DNA from 4 places in the Streptomyces sp. 11x1 genome. Region 1 is predicted to be linked to each of the others. Evidence: riboswitches for the same ligand, from Rfam matches in the RefSeq annotation. Region 1 holds a riboswitch; each other region holds the start of a gene.
What was found. Region 1 has a riboswitch for cobalamin ahead of P8T65_RS36885 (cobalamin biosynthesis protein). Riboswitches for the same ligand answer to the same signal wherever they lie in the genome.
Positions count from the first base shown of each region.

Region 1 (4,907 bases):
GATGAGCCCGCGCATGGGCGGCGTTCTGGTGTGCTCCCCGCCCCTGCGGGGACAGCCGGAGACGGCGGCGCCCTCATCCCGGCATCCCCGGCGGAACGAACGGCAGCCCGCTGGGCGCACCCGACTCGATGAGCCGCCACAGCGCGTCCGTGTCCGCGTGCTCCTCGATCAGGTCGCCGAGCCGGTCGAGCTGCTCCTCGCGCAGCGCGGCGAACGAGGTGTCCGGGGCCGGTACGAACCGGCGCCCCGAGGCGGCGGCCACCTCGCGCAGGAAGGCCCGCCGGAACCCGTCCGACTCCAGCGACCCGTGCCAGTGCGTGCCCCAGATCTGCCCGACCCGGCACCCGTCCAGGAACGGCTCGCCGCCCAGCACCTCGGCGACCCCGTGATGGATCTCGTACCCCTCGACCCGCTCCCCGAGGGCCTCCCCGACGGGCCGGGTGAGCGTCTTCTCCGGGGCGAACCGCACCCGGACGGGAAGCACCCCGAGCGCCGGTACATGCCCCCGGCGGCTCTCGACGTCGTCCTCGATGTGCTCCCCGAGGACCTGGAAGCCCCCGCAGATGCCGAGGACCGGCCGCCCCTCGGCGGCCCGGCGCAGCAGCGCCTCGGCGAGTCCCCGTTCCCGCAGCCACTCCAGCGCCCGGACCGTGCCCCGGGTCCCCGGGACGACGACGAGATCGGCGTCGGCCAGTTCCTCGGCCCGGTCCACGAACCGCACGACCACACCGGGTTCGGCGGCGAGCGCGTCCACATCGGTGAAGTTGGACATCAACGGCACCGCGCACACGGCGACCCGCAGCACGTCCTCCCCGACGGGCGGCGCGACGTTCGACTCCCGCACCGTCCCCCGCAGCGAGACCCGCAGCCCGTCCTCCTCGTCGATGCCGAGCCCGTGCCGGAAGGGCAGCACCCCGTACGTCGGCCGCCCGGTGAGCCCGCGCAGCATGTCGAGCCCCGGCTCCAACAGGGAGACGTCCCCCCGGAACTTGTTGACGAGGAACCCGGCGACGAGGGCCTGGTCCTCGGGGGAGAGCAGCGCGACGGTCCCGAAGAACGACGCGAACACCCCACCGCGGTCGATGTCCCCGACCACGAGCACGGGCAGCCCGGCGTTCCGGGCGATTCCCATGTTGACGATGTCGGTCCGGCGCAGATTGATCTCGGCCGGAGAGCCGGCCCCCTCGCAGATCACCGCGTCATACGTGCCCCGCAGCTCGGTGAGGCAGTCCAACACGGTTCCGAGCAGCCGCTGTTGCCGCCCTCCGTGATAGCCGCGCGCACTCATCTCGCCCACGGACTTCCCCAGCAGCACCACCTGACTGCTGCGCTCGCCACCGGGCTTGAGCAGCACGGGGTTCATGAGCGCGGTGGGCTCCACCCGGCAGGCCTGGGCCTGCATGGCCTGCGCCCGTCCGATCTCGGCTCCCTCCTTCGTCACGAAGGAGTTGAGCGACATGTTCTGCGCCTTGAACGGCGCGACCTTGACGCCCCGGCGCACCAGCCACCGGCAGATCCCCGCGGTGACCACGCTCTTCCCGGCGTCGGAGGTGGTCCCGGCGACCAACAGCCCGCCACTCATCCCTGCCTCCTCGACCGCAGCAGCGACACACCCGCACCGATCCCCAGAGCCAGCCATCCGACCCGCCTTGACAACCGCACGGCCCGCTCGATGTCGCCCACTTCGACGGCGCGTCCTTCCCCATTGAGCACAGGTCGATGCTCGACCCGCCCCCCGTACGACAACGTGCCCCCCATCCGTACTCCGAGCGCCCCCGCGAACGACGCCTCCACGGGCCCCGCGTTGGGGCTCGGATGTCTGTGCGCGTCGGCGCGCCAGGCCCGTACGGCCCCCCGGGCGTCCCCGCCGGAGGCCGCGGCCAGCACCGCCGTCAGTCGTGCTCCCGGCCACCCCACCACGTCGTCCAGCCGCGCGGAGGCCCATCCGAACCGCCGGTACCGCTCCGACCGGTGGCCGACCATGGCATCCAGGGTGTTGACGGCCCGGAACCCCAGCAGTCCGGGCACACCCGCCACGGCTCCCCACACGAGCGCCCCCACCACCGCGTCCGACGTGTTCTCGGCGACGGACTCCACGACCGCCCGCGCGATCCCGTCCGCGTCGAGCGCCTGGGGATCCCGTCCGCACAGATGCGGCAGGCGGTCCCGCGCGCCGTCGACGTCCCCCGCCTCCAGGGACCGCCCGATCGCCCGGGCCTCCCGTCCGAGCGAAGTCCCCCCGACCACGGCCCAGGTGGCGGCGGCGGTCAGCGCGACGGAGGCGGCACGCGAGGGCCGCACGGCGGACGAGGCGACGGCCCCGAGCGCCACGGCGCCACCCGCGCACACGGCGGTGTGCAGCGCGCCCCACCCTCGGTGGTCCCGCCACAGCACCCGCTCCACGGCACCGGCGGCCCGCCCGAACGCGGCGACCGGATGCCCCCGGCGAGGATCGCCGAGCAGCAGGTCACCGAGGATTCCGGCGGTGGCGCCGTACGCGAACACGCGATCGGCACGCACGGGTTCAGCCGATCGCGAGATCGGACGAGGGCCCGGTACGGGGACTCAGACGGCAGCCGCGCATGGCGATATGTCCTCACTCAGGGTGTCCACGCCCTGGTTCGACGAGACCGACGGCGAGAGTTCCTGGCTCCCGGGAGGTTCTTCCCCGGTGACAGTGGCGGGACCGCGCCGGACTCGCACCGGCTTCCTCTCCTGCCGTCGTAGATGGCCCCGGCAGTCCACCACGCTCCCGGAAGACCCGTCAACTTGCTGTTGACCTGCGGCGCAGGGGTGTGCTCAGCCCCACATCGCTGAAATATCGCCAGACGCCCGAATCGGCTCTTTCTGCGCTCATTTCCGCGGTGTCGGGCGGGAACACTTGAGGGAACGGCAGTACGAAGACTGAGCGCCGACGAGCGGCAGCGGCTGGACACGGCGCTCGGGTCGTCGCGGTGGACGCGTGTCGGCGCGCTGACTTGTGAGGTGGAGGTCAGGGTGCTCGACAGGGAGTCCTCGGCGCGGAGTTGGATCAAGAGCAGCTATTCGGGCGACACCACCGTGTGCGTGGAGGCGTGCTTCGGGGAGGGCTGGGTTCTGGTGCGTGACTCGAACTGGAAGAAGAACGCTGTGCTCTCCTTCCGTCACACCGCGTGGTGTGGTTTTCTGGCGGGGCTTGTGGACCCGGGTGCGGACGGCTCTTGAAGAACCGTTCGGGGGACGGGAGGTACACGCGATGGAAGATCGGACCAAGGGATCCGCCTCGGCGCGTGCGCGGGCATCGAGGGATCGGCGGACACTGTTGTCCGCCGCCGCCCCGTTGGTGCTCTTCAGCACGGTCGCCGGAGTCCTCGCCGTGGGGGTGGGAGCTCTCGCCGCCCTGCTGGTGCCGGGGACGGAGGCGCGGGGTGTCGTCTGGCTGGCGGTGACCGCCCTCCTGGCCACCGGGGCCGGCCTGTGGTGGGGGCTCACCCCGGTCACGGAGCGGCTGAGGGCCCTGGACCGGGCTCTGGTCGGGGCTCGGCTGCGGGGCCCGGAGGAGCGCTGAGGCCGAGAGGCCGCGCCGCGTCGGCGCGGGCGCGCAGCACCTTGCCCAGACCGGCCGCGAGCGAGGTGAGCAGAGCGGCGGCGATCGCTCCGGTGATCGCCGTGGTGAGCGGTGCCGCGGCGCCGAACCCGGTCGTGGGCACGACCCGACCGGCCACGGCGATGCTCAGCAGCAGGACGCTCGCGCAGAACGTGCCCAGCAACAGGCGGGCGGACAGGAGCCTTATCTCGCCGTCGACCCGGGCGCTCTCGACCCGGATGAGGGCCTCGGCCCACTCCGCCTCCTGCATGGCGTACGCCTTCAGCGTGCAGTCGTCCAGCGGCGCCGGGCCGCCGGCCTCCGGGGGGTCGGCCGGGGCGGCGCCGTCCGGTTCACCGTCGCCGGGACCGGTGCGGCGCGCCGTCAGCCGCCTCCACCACTCGTGCCATCCGAAGACCGCCATGGGCCCTCCCCCCGATTCCGCCGGGCGTCCCGGCCCGGTGCTCAGTCGTTGTCCAGGCTCTCCCTGACCGTGTCGAGGAACTCGATCATCCGGTCGCCTTCGTACGCGTGGTCGCTGATGTCCGCGAAGCATTCCTGGTAGCGGACCGTGAGGTCGAGGTCCTCGCGGTTCGACAGTCCGCCGTTGGGGCCCTCCAGGTAGAGCAGGTCGTCGTCGTCCCGGAACCCGAGCAGGATGAACGGGCTGAGGGTGCTGAAGTGTGCCCCGGCCGAGAACGGCAGCAGCCGGATGCCCATCCGGGGCCGTCCGGCCAGTGCCTTCACGTGGTCCAGCTGGTGCCGCATGACCCGCGGGCCGCCGATCACCCGCCGTACGGCGGCCTCGTCCAGGACGATGTCGACGCGCGGCCCGGCGTCGGAGTCGATCAGCCGTTCCTGCCGGGCGAGACGGAGTTCCACCGACCGTCGCACGGCGGTGGGTTCCGAGGTGGGGGAGAGGAGGGCGGTGGCGTAGTCCTCGGTGTGCAGGAGGCCCGGGAGGACGATGGGGTTGTAGATGCGGATGGAGGTCGCCGCCCCCTCGTAGCCCAGGTACTGGGCGAACGGCTGGGAGACCAGGTTGCCCCAAGGGGCCCACCACGACGGCCCCTTCGAGCCTCGCGCGGCCTCCTCCAACTCACCGACCAGCGCCGGGTCCGTGATCCCGTACTGCTGGATGAGCGCCCGGACATCGGTGACGCTGACCCCGACCGTGCCGGCCTCGATGCGCATGATCTTCGACAGGGACCATTCCAGGGCGTCCGCGGTCTGCTGCTTGGTCAACCCGGACTTGTAGCGGGCTTTGCGCAGTTCGACTCGGAGCCTGCGTCGATTCAGGCTCGGATCGATGTCCCTGGGCATGGCGCTCCCCTGTTCAGCT
Region 1 covers NZ_CP122458.1:8,410,840-8,415,746, forward strand. The annotation lists gene P8T65_RS36880 (cobyric acid synthase) at 74-1,582, opposite strand; gene P8T65_RS36885 (cobalamin biosynthesis protein) at 1,579-2,520, opposite strand; cobalamin riboswitch at 2,621-2,753, opposite strand; gene P8T65_RS36890 (DUF397 domain-containing protein) at 2,998-3,204, shown strand; gene P8T65_RS36895 (hypothetical protein) at 3,302-3,547, shown strand; gene P8T65_RS36900 (hypothetical protein) at 3,477-3,989, opposite strand; gene P8T65_RS36905 (helix-turn-helix transcriptional regulator) at 4,031-4,888, opposite strand.

Region 2 (4,907 bases), 1.8 Mb from region 1:
GACCGCCCCGGCGATGGCGGTCCGCTTGCGCTGGCCGTAGGAGAGCAGATGGGTCGGCCGGTCGGAGAGGGCGGCGATACCGAGCGCGCCGAGCGCCTCGTCCACCCGGTCCCGCACCTGCGCGTCGGGCAGTCCGAGGTTCAGCGGTCCGAACGACACATCCTGTGCGACGGACGCCGCGAAGAGCTGGTCGTCCGGGTCCTGGACGACCAGCTGGACCGTCGTCCTGAGCCGGGTGAGCCCCTTGCGGTCGTACGACACCGGCCGCCCTTCGACGGTCAACTCGCCCGCGCGGGGCCGCAGTCCGCCGCTGAGCAGCCGCATCAGCGTGGTCTTGCCGCTGCCGTTGCGGCCCAGCAGGGCGAGCGCGCGCCCCGCGCGCACCTCGAAGTCCAGTTCGCTGAGCACGGGCGGTCCGTCCTCGTATGCGAACGACGCGCCCCGCAGGGCGACGAGCACGGGCTCGCTCATGTCAGCGGCCTTTCCAGGACGAATCCAGTACGAGGGTGAGGGCGGCCACGGCCGCCAGAAGAGCGACACTGGCCGTGGTGAACCGCACGGAGACCCGGGCCTCGGGCACCAGGACACGCAGGGTGCCGTCGTACCCGCGTCCGGCGAGCCCGGTCTGCAGCCGTGCCGCCCGGTCGAAGGCCCGGACGAACGCGGTGGCGCCGAGCCCGGCGAGGGAACGCCAGGTGGCGGCCCGGGTGGTGTGCCCCAGTCGCGCAGCCTGCGCCTCCCGGATCCGGCGCACCGAGTCCAGGAGCAGAAAGCTCATCCGGTACGTCACCAGCGCCACGTCCACGACCGGCGCGGGCACCCCGGCCCGGACCAGCCGGGGCAGCAGGTCCGACATCGGGGTCGTGAAGGCGAACAGGAGCACGCCCAGGGAGGCGGCCGAGGTGCGCAGCAACAGCTCCCCGGCGCGGACCGCTCCGCCGGCGGCCGGGGTGACGAACCCGTCCGGCCCGCCCACCTGCACGAGCAGCGGCAGCGCGCCGGTCACGCAGAAGCCCAACGGCACCCGGTAGGCCCGCCACAGCCGACGGCCGGGCACGCCCGCGGGGCCCAGCAGGACCACGAGCGAGGTCAGCAGGACCAGGGCCGCGCCCGGCCAGGGCGGCAGGGAGATCGCGAGCGCGGTGAGACCGAGCCCGAGCACGGCCTTGTCCACGGGATGACGGCGGCGCCAGCGACTGCTGTGCGCCGCCGCGTCGATCGGCAGCACCCGGATCAGCCCCGCCCGGCCGGGCTGGCCCCGGAGCGACCGGACGAGCCTGCGTCGCCGGTCGGGTCCGAGGCGCCGGACGCCCCCGACGCGCCCTTCGAGGCCGCGGCGGCCGGAACGCTCGCCGCCGGGCCGGACGCGCTCGCGGTCGAGGCCGCGACGGTCGCGTCCACCGGCTCCTCCGGAGCCTTGTCGGTCTGCCCGGCAGCGTCCAGCAGCGCCCGCGCCCGGGCCTCGCCCTGGCGCCGGCCCCGGCGGATGCCGAAGTAGTAGGCGAGGACGCCCGCGCCGAGGGCGGCCTGGAGGGAGAAGAGCGCCGACTCGATCTCACCGGACGGCGGCTCGTAGAGAGGGGAGAACCACGGCTCGTAGTCCGGTTCGATCTCGGTGATCGCCGTCTCCGCCTCGCCGTCGGCGCCCGTGAACGGCTGCTCCTTGTGGTCGCCGAGGCCGAGGGCCAGCGGCAGGACGGCGAGCGCGGCCACGACGAGCAGCAGCAGTACGTTGATCTTCGTGTTCCGGCTCATCGGGCCACCGCCTCGCTCTCGTTCTCCGCCCCGGCACCGGTACGGCTCCGCCGGTCGGTCAGGAGCACGCCGAGCCGGGTGAGTTCGCCCTTGCTCGACTGCACCAGCAGGCGCATCACCAGCACGGTGAGCAGACCCTCGCTGACCGCGAGCGGGACCTGGGTGACGGCGAAGATGGAGCCGAACTTGCCGAGCGCGCCCAGGAAGCCGCTGCTCGGGTCGGGGAAGGCGAGCGCCAACTGCACGCTGGTGGCGCAGTAGGTGACCAGGTCGGCGACGAACGCGCCGAAGAAGACCGTCACCATCAGCGGCACGCCGAAGCGCCGCAGCAGCCGGTAGACGCCGTACCCCGCCCAGGGGCCGGCGATCGCCATGGAGAAGACGTTGGCGCCGAGCGTGGTCAGACCCCCGTGGGCGAGCAACAGGGCCTGGAAGAGCAGGGTGATGGTGCCGAGGACCGCCATGATCGGCGGCCGGAACAGGATGGCGCCGAGACCGGTGCCGGTGGGGTGGGAACAACTCCCGGTGACCGACGGCAGCTTCAGCGCGGACAGGACGAAGGTGAAGGCACCCGAGGCACCGAGCAGCAGTGTGCTCTCGGGGTGCTCCCTGACCTCACGGGTGAGTGCCCGTACTCCGTGGACGACGAACGGCGCGGACGCGACGCCCCAGGCGATCGCGTGCGCCGGAGGAAGGAAACCCTCGGCTATGTGCATGGCTTAGCAGACCCTCTCCAGCACCTCGTGGATGGTTGACGCGCCTTGGCCGGTCTCCTGGCTTACGGGTGACACCGCCCGTGCTCCGCCTTCCCGGGTCCGAAGACCCAGTGGCTGTCCGTGAGGACCGGAGCCGGACTTCCCGATCACAGTGGCGAGGGCCGCACCGGCATCACACCGGATTTCCCGTTCACCAAGGCGTGGTGACAGTAGTGCCCAGATAAGGACGCTGACAAGCGGAGGCGAGGGGTGCGCGGGCGTCGTGCGACAGCTCACACCCGGGCGCACGCTCCGGCGCACGCCCCGCACGTCGGCGGGAGTCCACGGCCTGACCGAAAGCAGACGCGAGCTTTACTGCGAGCCAGTTGCAGCTACCAATATGGCGCACAAGGCTGAGGGGGTGCGACCGCACATACCCACGAAAGAAGAGGCGCACGCTCCATGGCTCCTGGCACCGACACCGCCCCCTCGGCCACCGCCGGGACGGGCGGACTCTCCTGGCGGCGGATCAGCGGCTTCCTGACGCGCGGGGAGTGGGCGAGCCTGGCCGGAATGGCCGGGTTCATCCTCGCGCTGCACCTCATCGGCTGGTTCACACTCGTGGTGATCGTCGCTCCCGAGCACTACAGCGTCGGCAGCAAGACCTTCGGTATCGGTATCGGCGTCACCGCCTACACCCTGGGCATGCGGCACGCCTTCGACGCCGACCACATCGCCGCCATCGACAACACCACCCGCAAACTGATGGGGGAGGGGCGGCGGCCGCTGTCGGTCGGTTTCTGGTTCTCCCTCGGCCACTCGTCGATCGTGCTCGCCCTGACGTTCCTGCTCACCCTCGGCGTCAAGTCGCTCGCCGGGCCGGTCCGCGACGACGGCTCCGTGCTGCACGAGACGACCGGCTGGATCGGCACCACCGTCTCGGGGACGTTCCTGTACGTCATCGCCGTCGTCAACCTGGTGATCATGGTGGGGATCTGGAAGGTCTTCCGCGAGATGCGCTCGGGCGCCTACGACGAGGCCGCGCTGGAGGAGAAGCTGCACAGCCGGGGCCTGATGAACCGGCTCCTCGGGCGGTTGATGAGGTCCCTCACCAGCTCCTGGCAGATGTACCCGATCGGCCTGCTCTTCGGCCTCGGCTTCGACACGGCGACGGAGGTCGCGCTGCTGGTCCTGGCCGGTTCGGGCGCCGCCTCCGGGCTGCCCTGGTACGCGATCCTGTGCCTGCCCGTCCTGTTCGCGGCCGGGATGTCGCTCCTCGACACCGTGGATGGCTCGTTCATGAACTTCGCCTACGGCTGGGCGTTCTCCCAACCGGTCCGCAAGGTCTACTACAACCTCACCGTCACGGGCCTGTCCGTGGCCGTGGCTCTGGTCATCGGCACGGTCGAACTCCTCGGCCTCGTCGCGGAGAAGGCCCATCTGCACGGCATTTTCTGGGACCGGGTCGCCGGCGTCGATCTCAACACCGTCGGCTATGTCGTCGTGGGCCTCTTCTTCGTCACCTGGGCGGTCGCCCTGCTGGTCTGGCGGTGCGCGCGGATCGAGCAGAAGTGGACGACCGGCTGACGCCGCACCTAGGGCACGTGCAGCCCGTCAGTGCGCGTGCAGCCCGTCCGTGAGATGGCCGTGGCTGTGCCGCCACCCGGCACGGACGCGTCGGGCGCCCACCAGATGGGGGTGACCGGAGGGGAGCCCGGCGTGCACGTGGGACGTCGACGACGCCGGCCACAGCCGTACGGCCGTCAGCGCCGCGCCCAGCGCGAGCGAACCCAGGGCGAGCACCGCCCAGTTCAGCCCGGCCGTCGCCCCCAGCCATCCGGCCAGCGGATACGTCAGCAGCCAGCAACCGTGCGAGAGGGAGAACTGGGCGGCGAACGCGGCCGTACGCTCCTCGGGCGACACCGAGCGGCGGACGAGACGCCCCGCCGGAGTGAGCACCGCCGAGCACGCGGCACCGAACGCGGCCCAGAGCGCCAGCAGCGCGGACAGTCGCCAACTCCCGCCCTGAGCAGCGGTGACGGCCCCGAGCCCGGCGAAGACCACGGCCAGCGACAGCGCGCCCGGCAGCATCACGGCTCGGTCCTGCACCTTCTCCAGCACCCGGGGCAGTACCAGCGCCACGGCCATCGACCCCGCCCCGTACGCCCCGAGCGTCAGCGGCAGGGCGCCCGCGGACAGGTCGAGCACATCACGGACGTAGACGACGGAGTTCACCGTCACCATCGCCCCGGCCGCCGCGACCGCGAGGTTCAGGACGAGCAGGGCCCGCAGCTCGGGCACGCCGAGGAAGAGACGCGTCCCGGCGGTGGCCCTGGCGTACACGCCGCCCGCGCGCGGGGCGGTGACCGCGGCCCGCTCGGGCAGGGCGGTGGAGACGACCAGCGCGGCCGAGGCGAGGAACCCGAGGACCGTGCCGGTGAACAGCCCGTCGTAGGT
Region 2 covers NZ_CP122458.1:10,178,240-10,183,146, forward strand. The annotation lists gene P8T65_RS44800 (ATP-binding cassette domain-containing protein) at 1-471, opposite strand, end outside; gene cbiQ (cobalt ECF transporter T component CbiQ) at 473-1,228, opposite strand; gene P8T65_RS44810 (energy-coupling factor ABC transporter substrate-binding protein) at 1,234-1,755, opposite strand; gene P8T65_RS44815 (energy-coupling factor ABC transporter permease) at 1,752-2,471, opposite strand; cobalamin riboswitch at 2,501-2,706, opposite strand; gene P8T65_RS44820 (HoxN/HupN/NixA family nickel/cobalt transporter) at 2,913-4,037, shown strand; gene P8T65_RS44825 (MFS transporter) at 4,065-4,907, opposite strand, start outside.
Region 2: linked by a shared signal. The riboswitch ahead of P8T65_RS44815 (energy-coupling factor ABC transporter permease) and the one ahead of P8T65_RS36885 (cobalamin biosynthesis protein) in region 1 are both predicted to bind cobalamin.

Region 3 (4,907 bases), 7.4 Mb from region 1:
GATTGCGACATAACCACGAACCTCAGGCATGCGGACCATCACTGTCAACGGTCACACAGTGATGAATAGCCCCGCAGGGCAATGTTATTTGTCTGCTTTGAGGCACTAAATACCTGTTCACCCAAGGTGATACATCACATGTCTGCGACAGTGATGGCGTTGGTCGTTCTCCCCTGAGGGCGGAGGTCGGCGCTCCGACGGTCAGCGGTGGAGGGCGGGGCGTTCGACGAGTTCCACCTCCGTGCGGACGCCCTCGGTCTGGGCGCGGACGCCCGCCTCGGAGACCGCGGCGACGGCGTACCCGTCCCAGGTTCCGGGTCCGGTGACCTCGCCGCGCCGGGTGGCGTCCACCCAGGCCTGGACCTGTCGGTCGTAGGCGTCCTCGAACCGTTCGAGGTAGCTCGGCGTGACCGTGCCGCCCCAGCGGCCCGCCGCGTTGACGAGCATGTCGTGTCCGTCGCCGATGCGGGCCGTGCCGTCCTCGCAGACGGCCTCGGCCTGCACCTGGTAGCCGTAGCGGGCGCTGAGGAAGATCTCGACGTCCACCACCGCGCCGCCGTCGGTCTCGAAGACGACGAACTGCGGGTCGCTCAGGCCCTCGGGGGCGTGCGCGGACGGCCGGGGCCGCAGCACGGTGACGGCGGTGATCTCCTGCCCGAGCAGCCAGCGGGTGACGTCCGTCTCGTGGGCCACGGAGTCGTTGACGGCCATGGCGTCGGTGAAACCGGGCGGGGCCTCGGCGTTGCGGTGCCGGTGGTGCAGCAGCAGCGGCCGGCCCAGGTCGCCGCTGTCCAGCAGGGCCTTCAGCTTGACGTACTCGCGGTCGTAGCGGCGCATGAAGCCCACCTGGACCCGGCGGTGGCCCAGCCGCTGCTCCGCCTCCAGCAGCCGGAGCGCGGCGGCGGGGTCCGGGGTGAGGGGCTTCTCGCACAGCACGGGCAGGTCGTGGGCGAGGGCGGCGAGCACGTCCGCCTCGTGCGCGGGGCCCGGCGAGGCGACGAGGACGGCGTCTACGCCGGGTGCGGCCAGTGCCTCGGCGGTGTCGCCGTAGGCCGCGCACCCCTCGACGCCTTCGGCGATCGCCCGGGCCCGGTCGGTGTCGAGGTCGACGACGGCCGCCACATGGGCGCCGCTGATCACCTCGGAGATCCTGCGCACATGGTCGGCGCCCATCCGGCCGGTGCCGACGACGGCGACACCGAGGGAGTCCTGCACGGACATGGCGTTCCTTCCTTTCGTGGACCGCTACGGCGCCCGGGGCAGGGGGCCCACCGGGTCTCGGTCTCCCCTCGGGAGCCCTGCTTCACGCCTGCGCGGAATATCGTTTCCCCCTCGCGACGATCACCGGCTAGGCTCCCCCGGCGCACGTCAGGCGTGTGCACATCAAGGTGGGGGCACGGGGGACATGGCCGACGATTTCGCCGATTCCGGAGCGGGTTCGAGAGCGGGTTCGAGAGCGGAAACGGAAACGGACTCGGCAGCGGATCCGGGGGCGGGCGTGGGGGCCGATCCGGAAACGGGGCGCGGGGCGGATCCGGAACCGGGTCCCGGGGGCGGTGCGCGACGCGGCTCGGCGAAGGAGATGAGTACGGGCGGCCAGGTGGTCTCGGCGGTGGCGACCGTCGGCGTGCTGCTGGGCGGGGTGTGGTTGCTGGGCGACCTCCTCGACACGACCCCCGAGACCCGGGAGCCGGCCGTCTGCTCGTCGTCGGCCGACCCCACTCCGGCGGCACGAGGCAAGGTCTCCGGCGCACAGCTGTGCGCCGCGCTGAACCGCGCCGACCTGCCGGAGCTCCTCGGGACGCCCACCGAGCAGGCGGTCATCGCCTCGGGCAGCGAGAACGAGTCCACCTGGTTCGACGGCACCAAGACCGTCACCCCCGAGGCGACCGTCGAACTCGACACGTACACCGTGGAGCTCTCGGCGTCGTACGAGGACCTCCCGGTCGCCGAGGCGGTCGGCTATCTGGGCTCCGGCGCCGAGACCAGGAGGGTCCTCGGACACACGGCGGCCCTGTACTCGGGCCGGACCATCGGCATCTCGTTCCGCCTCGACGGCAGCGACCCGGAGTCCGCTCCCGGCGGCGTCGCCCGGCAGCTGCTGGTCGCGACCGACCCGAAGGACAGCGGCAGCACCTTCGAACTAGTCATCTACCGCCAGGACTCCCAGATTCCGGACGACGCGGCGCTGTTCCGTGTCGCCGAGAAGGTCCTGCCGACGCTCCCGGGCTGGAAGCCCGCGACCTGACGGGTCCTCGGAAGCGCGTGTGATAGCTTGCCGACGCCAGTCGAACCCATGTGCGCACACGGCAGTACGCGTACGGGTCAGGGAATCCGGTGTGAATCCGGAGCTGACGCGCAGCGGTGAGGGTGACGGGCGGGACAACGGCCACTGGACGGCGGTCACGATCGCGGTCCGGGAAGGCGTCTCGTCCGGGTGACCCCGAGTCCGAAGACCTGCTGGCGGTCCCCGGCACCGAGGGGTGCCCGGGGAAGCACCGTACGACCGGGCTTCGCGCATGAGCCCTCGACGCCGAAGGAAGTCCCGTGCCGCTCGCACGCCCCGTCCGCCATGCCGTCCTGTTCCTGACCGCCGGTGCCCTGGCGCTGACCGGCTGCGGGGGCTCCGCTTCCCCAGCGTCGCCGGACCGCGGTCCGGCCCCCGGCGGATCCGCCGGTCATCCGGTGACGCTCGACAACTGCGGGCGCGAGGTGCGGGTCGACAGCCCGCCCGAGCGCGCCGTCTCCCTCAACCAGGGCACGACCGAGATCCTGCTCTCCCTCGGGCTCGCCGACCGTGTGGTGGGCACCGCCACCTGGACCGATCCGCTGCCGAAGGGGCTCGGGAAGGCCAACGCGAAGGTGCCCCGGCTCGCCGATGACGCGCCCTCCTTCGAGAAGGTCCTCGACGCCGAACCCGACCTCGTCGTCTCCTCGTTCGCCTCCACGCTCGGCAAGGGCGGGGTGGCGACCCGGGAGGAGTTCGAGAAGCTCGGCGTGCCCACGTATCTGTCGCCGTCGGACTGTGTGGGCAAGGACAACAGCGGGGACGGCGACGGCGTCCGCACCGAGCCGCTGACCATGGAGACGGTCTACGGCGAAGTCCGCGATCTGGCCCGGATCTTCGGGGTCGAGGAGCGCGGCGAGAAGCTGGTGGCCGAGCTGAGGTCCCGGGTGAGGAGGGCGACCGCCGGACTCGACGCGCGTGGGGTCACCGTCCTGTACTGGTTCGCCAATGACCAATCCCCGTACCTCGCCGGGTGCTGCGGCGCCCCCGGGATCATCACCCGTGAACTGGGCGCGAAGAACGTCTTCGACGACACCGACGAGGAGTGGCCCCAGGTCAACTGGGAGACCGTCGCCGACCGCGACCCGGACGTCCTCGTCATCGGGGACCTGGTCCGCAAGCAGCAGACGGCCGAGACTGCCACGAAGAAGATCGAGTTCCTGGAGTCCGACCCGGTCACCCGGAACATGACGGCGGTGCGCGAGAAGCGGTACGTAAGGCTGCCGGGCCAGGCCATGAACCCCACGATCCGCACCGTCGAGGGCGTGGAGAAGCTCGCGACGGCGCTGCGCGAGTACGGCCTCACGGGATGACGGCCCCGGAACCCGAGACGGAGCCCGGCACGAGCCCGGTGGCCGACCAGGTGACCGGAACGTCGGCCCCCGCCAAGGGACGGCGGGCGGCTGCGGCGAGGGCCGTCGGTCGAGGGCTGTGGTGGGGGTCGGCTTGGTCGGCCGGGGGCGCGGTGCTGTGTCTGTCCGTCGCCCTCGCGATCACCATCGGGCCGGCCGACATCGATGTGGTCGACGTCTGGTCCACGGTGGTGGCCCATCTCGGCTGGGGGCACACGGAGTTGACGCCCATCCGGGACGGCATCGTGTGGAACCTACGATTGCCGCGCACCCTGCTGGCCGCCGTGTGCGGGGCCGGACTGGCCGTGTGCGGCGCGGTGATGCAGTCCCTGCTGCGCAACCCGCTCGCCGACCCCTTCGTGCTCGGCGTCTCCTCCGGCGCGTCGACCGGCGCGGTCGTGGTCGTCGTGCTCGGCGCGGGAGGCGGCGCGCTGTCGGTCTCCGGCGGCGCGTTCCTGGGCGCGGTGGCCTCCTTCGGCCTCGTGCTGCTGCTCAGCCACACCCTCGGCGGCACCACCGACCGGGTGGTGCTGGTCGGGGTCGCGGCCATGCAACTGTTCTCCGCGCTCACCTCCTTCATCGTGATGACCGCGGCCGACGCGGAGACGACCCGCGCGGTGCTGTTCTGGCTGCTCGGCTCGCTCAGCGGTGCCGACTGGACGGATGTGACGGTGTGCCTGGTGGTGCTGGTGGCGGTGCTACTGGTCTGCCTGGGGCACACCCACGCGCTGGACGCGTTCGCGTTCGGGCACGACGCGGCGGCCTCGCTCGGCGTCTCCGTGGCCCGCGTCCGGCTCGTCCTGCTGTGCGCCACCGCCCTGCTCACGGCCGCCCTGGTCGCCTCGGCCGGGGCCATCGGCTTCGTCGGCCTGGTGCTGCCGCACGCCGCACGCGCACTGACCGGCTCCGGCCACGGTCGGCTCCTGCCGGCCTCCGCACTGGCCGGGGCCGTATTCCTGGTGTGGGTCGACACCCTCGCCCGTACCGTCCTGGACCCGCAGGAGGTGCCGGTCGGGGTGGTGACGTCCCTCATCGGCGTCCCGGCGTTCGTTGCCATCATGTACCGGACCAGGAGCGCCCGATGACCGACACCGCCCCCAGCGCCTCCCCCGGGCTGCGCGCCGAGCGGGTGTCCCGGACCGCCGACGGCACGCTGATCCTGGACGGGGTCAGCGTGGCGCCCCGGCCCGGCACCGTCACCGGTCTGCTCGGCCCCAACGGCTCGGGCAAGTCCACCCTGCTGCGTCTGCTCGCCGGGGTCCTCGCGC
Region 3 covers NZ_CP122458.1:1,008,477-1,013,383, forward strand. The annotation lists gene P8T65_RS04840 (alpha-L-fucosidase) at 1-11, opposite strand, end outside; gene P8T65_RS04845 (Gfo/Idh/MocA family oxidoreductase) at 202-1,221, opposite strand; gene P8T65_RS04850 (DUF6215 domain-containing protein) at 1,583-2,248, shown strand; cobalamin riboswitch at 2,294-2,480, shown strand; gene P8T65_RS04855 (ABC transporter substrate-binding protein) at 2,548-3,600, shown strand; gene P8T65_RS04860 (iron chelate uptake ABC transporter family permease subunit) at 3,597-4,724, shown strand; gene P8T65_RS04865 (ABC transporter ATP-binding protein) at 4,721-4,907, shown strand, end outside.
Region 3: linked by a shared signal. The riboswitch ahead of P8T65_RS04855 (ABC transporter substrate-binding protein) and the one ahead of P8T65_RS36885 (cobalamin biosynthesis protein) in region 1 are both predicted to bind cobalamin.

Region 4 (4,907 bases), 7.4 Mb from region 1:
GACTCGGCCGCGCCGACGAACCCGACGGGCACCCCGATGACGGCGGCGGGCCGGGGCGCGCCCTCGTCGATCATCTCCAGCAGCCGGAACAGCGCGGTGGGCGCGTTGCCGACGGCCACGACCGAGCCCTCCAGCCGGTCCCGCCACAGCTCCAGCGCGGCGGCGCTGCGCGTGGTGCCCAGCTTCGCCGCCAGCTCGGGGACCGCCGGGTCGGAGAGCGTGCACAGCACGTCGTTGTCGGCGGGCAGCCGCTTGCGGGTCACCCCGCTGGCCACCATCCGCACGTCGGTGAAGATGGGCGCCCCGGCACGCAGGGCCTCACGGGCGCGGGTCACCACGTCGGGCGTGTACGCCAAGTCCCGTACGAGGTCGACCATTCCGCAGGCGTGGATCATCCGGACCGCGACCTGGCTGACGTCGGCGGGCAGGGCCGCGAGGTCCGCCTCCGCGCGGATGGTGGCGAAGGACTGGCGGTAGATCGCCGGGCCGTCCTTCTCGTAGTCGTAGGTGGTCACGGTGGTCTTCTCGCTGCTCTCGGTCGGCGTACGGGGGTCGTTCGTGCGGGTCGTGCGGTTCGTGCGCGTTGTGCGGGTTGTGTGCGCCATCGGGTCCGTGTCGTGCGGCTTCTCGGTGGTCTAGGGGGTGATCTCCCCCAGGGCGGCGGCGAGTCGGGACGGGTCCGCCATGGGGGCGGTGCGCGGGCTTCGGCCGGGGACGGTGCGGGAGAGCTCGTAGCCGCCGCCCTCCACCGCCACCACGTCGATCCGTTCGCCTCGGGGGTGGCCGCAGCGGCGCTCACAGCCGGACCAGTACAGGGGGAGCCCCGCGCGTCCTGCCGCCGTCAGGCTCTCGGTGGCGTCCGCCCGTACGTCCGCCAGGGACTTCGCGCAGCCGGGCCGTCCGATGCAGGCCCCGACACGTAGCCAGGGGGAGGCCGGATCGGTGACGAGGCCGGTGACCGAGAGCCGGCCGAGCGCGTCGGCCGCCTGCTCCTCGCTCAGGCCCGGTACGGGTACGACGACGCCGCGCCACGGCGTCAGCCGCAGTTCACGGGACGGTGTCGCGGCCGCGAGGGCGCTCAACTCCCGCCACTGGGGAGGTGTGAGACGACCGAGGGGGGCGTGCACGCAGAGGGCGTCGCCGACGGTGCCCGGGACCGGGCCGCCCTCGGCTGCGGTCGTCGTCCCGCTCTCGTCTCGCACCCGGCCCACGGAGTCGACGCCGACGGCGGTCAGCCGGTCCCGGACCTGCTCGAGCAGCCCGTCCTGGAAGGGGAGTTCGGTCACACGCCAGACCCGGGCCCCGCTCTCCCGCGCCGCCTCCAGGAAAGTCTCGGCGGCGGTCAGCGCGGCACGGGCCGCGTCCTCGCCGGGAAGCGCCAGGCTCTCCCCGGCCGTCCCCAGGCTCAGCAGCGCGCCACCGTCCTCGGCCGCCCGGACGGTCACATCGGCGTCCAGCGCGGTCACATCGCCGCGCCCGTCGTCGAGCGCGAACAGGAACCGGCCCGACAACCCCCGCGCCGCCTCGCTCGCGCACAACGCGGTGTCGAGGGCGGACAGCCAGGGCCGTACGTCGCGCAGACCGCGTCCGTCGAGACCGGACAGGGGCGAGGCGACGATGTTGCGCACGCGTTCGTGCCCGGCGGACGGCAACAGTCCGGCCGCGTCCAGCGACTCGGCCAGCTCGCCCCCGCAGCCGTCGGCCAGCCCACGCAACTGGACGTTGCCGCGGGAAGTGAGGTGAAGATCACCGTCGCCGAGCCGTCGCGACGCCTCCGCGAGCGCCTCCGCCTGGCGGACGCCCAGCACACCGCCGGGCACCCGGACCCGGGCCAGCGCCCCGTCGTCCGCCGTATGCAGCCGCAGCGTCCCCGGGCAGGCGTCGCCGCGGTCCCGTGTGACCGCTGTGGCCTGGGACGATGAACGCAGGGGAGGCGTGGACATGGCGGCGAGCATACCCACCGGCACAACGGACGTATCCTCCGCCCTTTTGAGGCGACCCTTACTATGCTGATCGGTGGATCATCCGATCCATCGACGCCACCCACGGCGCTAGGGTCTGCCGTCACATTCCCTAGGGGAGGAAGCCCGGTGTGAGTCCGGCGCGGTCCCGCCACTGTGAGCCCGTCCCAGGAGGGTCGGGCGAGTCAGGAACTCCCTTCCCCGTACCGCTCGGTCCGCCCGGGCCGGGGAGACTTCGAACCGACACCGCCCGGGGCGCGGACCCCGAGGAAGGCCAGCAGCCGCATGCAGCCATCGTCCGGGGAGCGCTCCGCGCAGCCCCGCATCCTGCTCCTGTCGACCTCCGACACCGACCTGCTCAGCGCCCGCGCGGCCGCCGGCCCGGTCCCCTACCGCTTCGCCAACCCCTCCCGCCTCGCGCTGGAGGACCTCCCCGCGCTCCTCGACGGCACCGACCTGGTCGTCGTACGCCTGCTCGGTGGCATCCGTGCCTGGCAGGACGGCCTCGACCTGCTGCTCGCCGACGGTCGCCCGGTCGTCGTCCTCACCGGTGAACAGGCCCCCGACGCCCAGCTGATGGCCGCCTCCACCGTCCCCGTCGGCATCGCCGCGGAGGCCCACGCCTATCTCGCGCACGGCGGCCCCGCCAACCTGGAGCAGTTGGCCCGCTTCCTCTCCGACACGGTCCTGCTCACCGGCCACGGCTTCGACGCGCCCGCGCCCGCGCCCTCCTGGGGCCCGCTGGAGCGCACCGCCCGCGCCACCGCCGACGGCCCGACCGTCGCCGTGCTCTACTACCGCGCCCACCACATGAGCGGCAACACCGCCTTCGTGGACGCCCTGTGCGGGGCGATCGAGGACAAGGGCGCCCGGGCGCTCCCGCTCTACGTGGCGTCGCTGCGGGCCCCGGAACCCGAGCTGATCGAGGAACTCCGCGCCGCCGACGCCATCGTGACCACCGTCCTCGCCGCGGGCGGCACCAAGCCCGCCGAGGCCTCGGCCGGCGGCGACGACGAGTCCTGGGACGCGGGCGCCCTGACCGGCCTCGACGTGCCGATCCTCCAGGCCCTGTGCCTGACCGGTTCGCGGTCCGTCTGGGAGGAGAACGACGAGGGCGTCTCCCCGCTCGACGCGGCCAGCCAGATCGCCGTCCCCGAGTTCGACGGCCGCCTGATCACCGTCCCGTTCTCCTTCAAGGAGATCGACGAGGACGGCCTCCCGGCCTACGTCGCCGACCCCGAGCGCGCCGCCCGCGTCGCCGGGATCGCCGTACGCCACGCGCGCCTGCGCCACATCGCCAACGCCGACAAGCGCCTCGCGCTCGTCCTCTCCGCCTACCCGACCAAGCACTCCCGCATCGGCAACGCGGTCGGCCTCGACACACCCGCCAGCGCCGTCGCCCTGCTGCGCCGACTGCGCGAGGAGGGCTACGACTTCGGGACCGACGCCGAGGTGCCGGGCCTGGCCTCCGGCGACGGCGACGAGCTGATCCGCGCGCTGATCGAGGCGGGCGGCCACGACCAGGACTGGCTGACCGAGGAGCAGTTGGCCCGCAACCCGGTCCGTATCCCGGCCGCCGACTACCGCCGCTGGTACGCCGAACTCCCCCAGGAACTGCGCACGGCCGTCGAGGAGCACTGGGGGCCGGCGCCCGGCGAGATGTTCGTCGACCGCAGCGCCAACCCGGAGGGCGACATCGTCCTCGCGGCGCTGCGCTTCGGCAATCTGCTGATCCTCATCCAGCCGCCGCGCGGCTTCGGCGAGAACCCGATCGCGATCTACCACGACCCGGACCTCCCGCCCTCGCACCACTACCTCGCCGCCTACCGCTGGATCGCGGCCCGCGCCGACGACGGTGGCTTCGGCGCCGACGCGATGATCCACCTCGGCAAGCACGGCAACCTGGAGTGGCTGCCCGGCAAGAACGCGGGCCTCTCGGCGGCCTGCGGCCCGGACGCCGCGCTGGGCGACCTGCCCCTGGTCTACCCCTTCCTGGTCAACGACCCGGGCGAGGGCACCCAGGCAAAGCGCCGCGTCCACGCCACGCTCGTCGACCACCTCGTGCCGCCGATGGCCCGCGCCGACTCCTACGGCGACATCGCGCGCCTGGAGCAACTCCTCGACGAGTACGCCCAGATCTCCTCCATGGACCCGGCGAAGCTCCCCGCGATCCGCGCCCAGATCTGGACCCTCATCCAGGCCGCCAAGCTCGACCACGACCTGGGCCTGAACGACCGCCCCGAGGACGACGGCTTCGACGACTTCCTGCTGCACGTCGACGGCTGGCTGTGCGAGGTCAAGGACGCCCAGATCCGCGACGGCCTGCACGTCCTCGGCACCCCGCCGGGCGGTGCCGACCGCGTCAACCTGGTCCTCGCCATCCTGCGTGCCCGCCAGATCTGGGGCGGCACCCAGGCTCTGCCCGGCCTGCGCGAGGCACTCGGCCTCGACGAGTCCGCCGCGACCCGCACCACCGCCGACGAGGCGGAGGCGAAGGCCCGCGCCCTGGTCGAGCGGATGGAGGAGCTGGGCTGGGACCCGGACTCCGTACCGGACGAGCACGGTGAACAGGTCACGGCCATCCTGGAGTTCGCCGCCCGCGAGGTCGTCCCGCGGCTGCGGGCCACCACCGCCGAACTCCACCACACCGTGCACGCCCTGAACGGCGGCTTCGTCCCGGCCGGCCCCTCGGGCTCCCCGCTCCGCGGCCTGGTCAACGTCCTGCCGACCGGCCGGAACTTCTACTCCGTCGACCCCAAGGCCGTCCCCTCCCGCCTCGCGTGGGAGACCGGCCAGGCCCTCGCCGACTCCCTGCTGGAGCGCTACCGCGCCGACAACGGCGAATGGCCCACCTCCGTCGGTCTCTCCCTGTGGGGCACCAGCGCCATGCGCACGGCCGGCGACGACGTGGCCGAGGCCCTCGCCCTGCTCGGCGTCCGCCCGGTC
Region 4 covers NZ_CP122458.1:1,016,565-1,021,471, reverse strand. The annotation lists gene P8T65_RS04895 (precorrin-8X methylmutase) at 1-515, opposite strand, end outside; gene cobG (precorrin-3B synthase) at 636-1,955, opposite strand; cobalamin riboswitch at 2,036-2,177, shown strand; gene cobN (cobaltochelatase subunit CobN) at 2,247-4,907, shown strand, end outside.
Region 4: linked by a shared signal. The riboswitch ahead of cobN (cobaltochelatase subunit CobN) and the one ahead of P8T65_RS36885 (cobalamin biosynthesis protein) in region 1 are both predicted to bind cobalamin.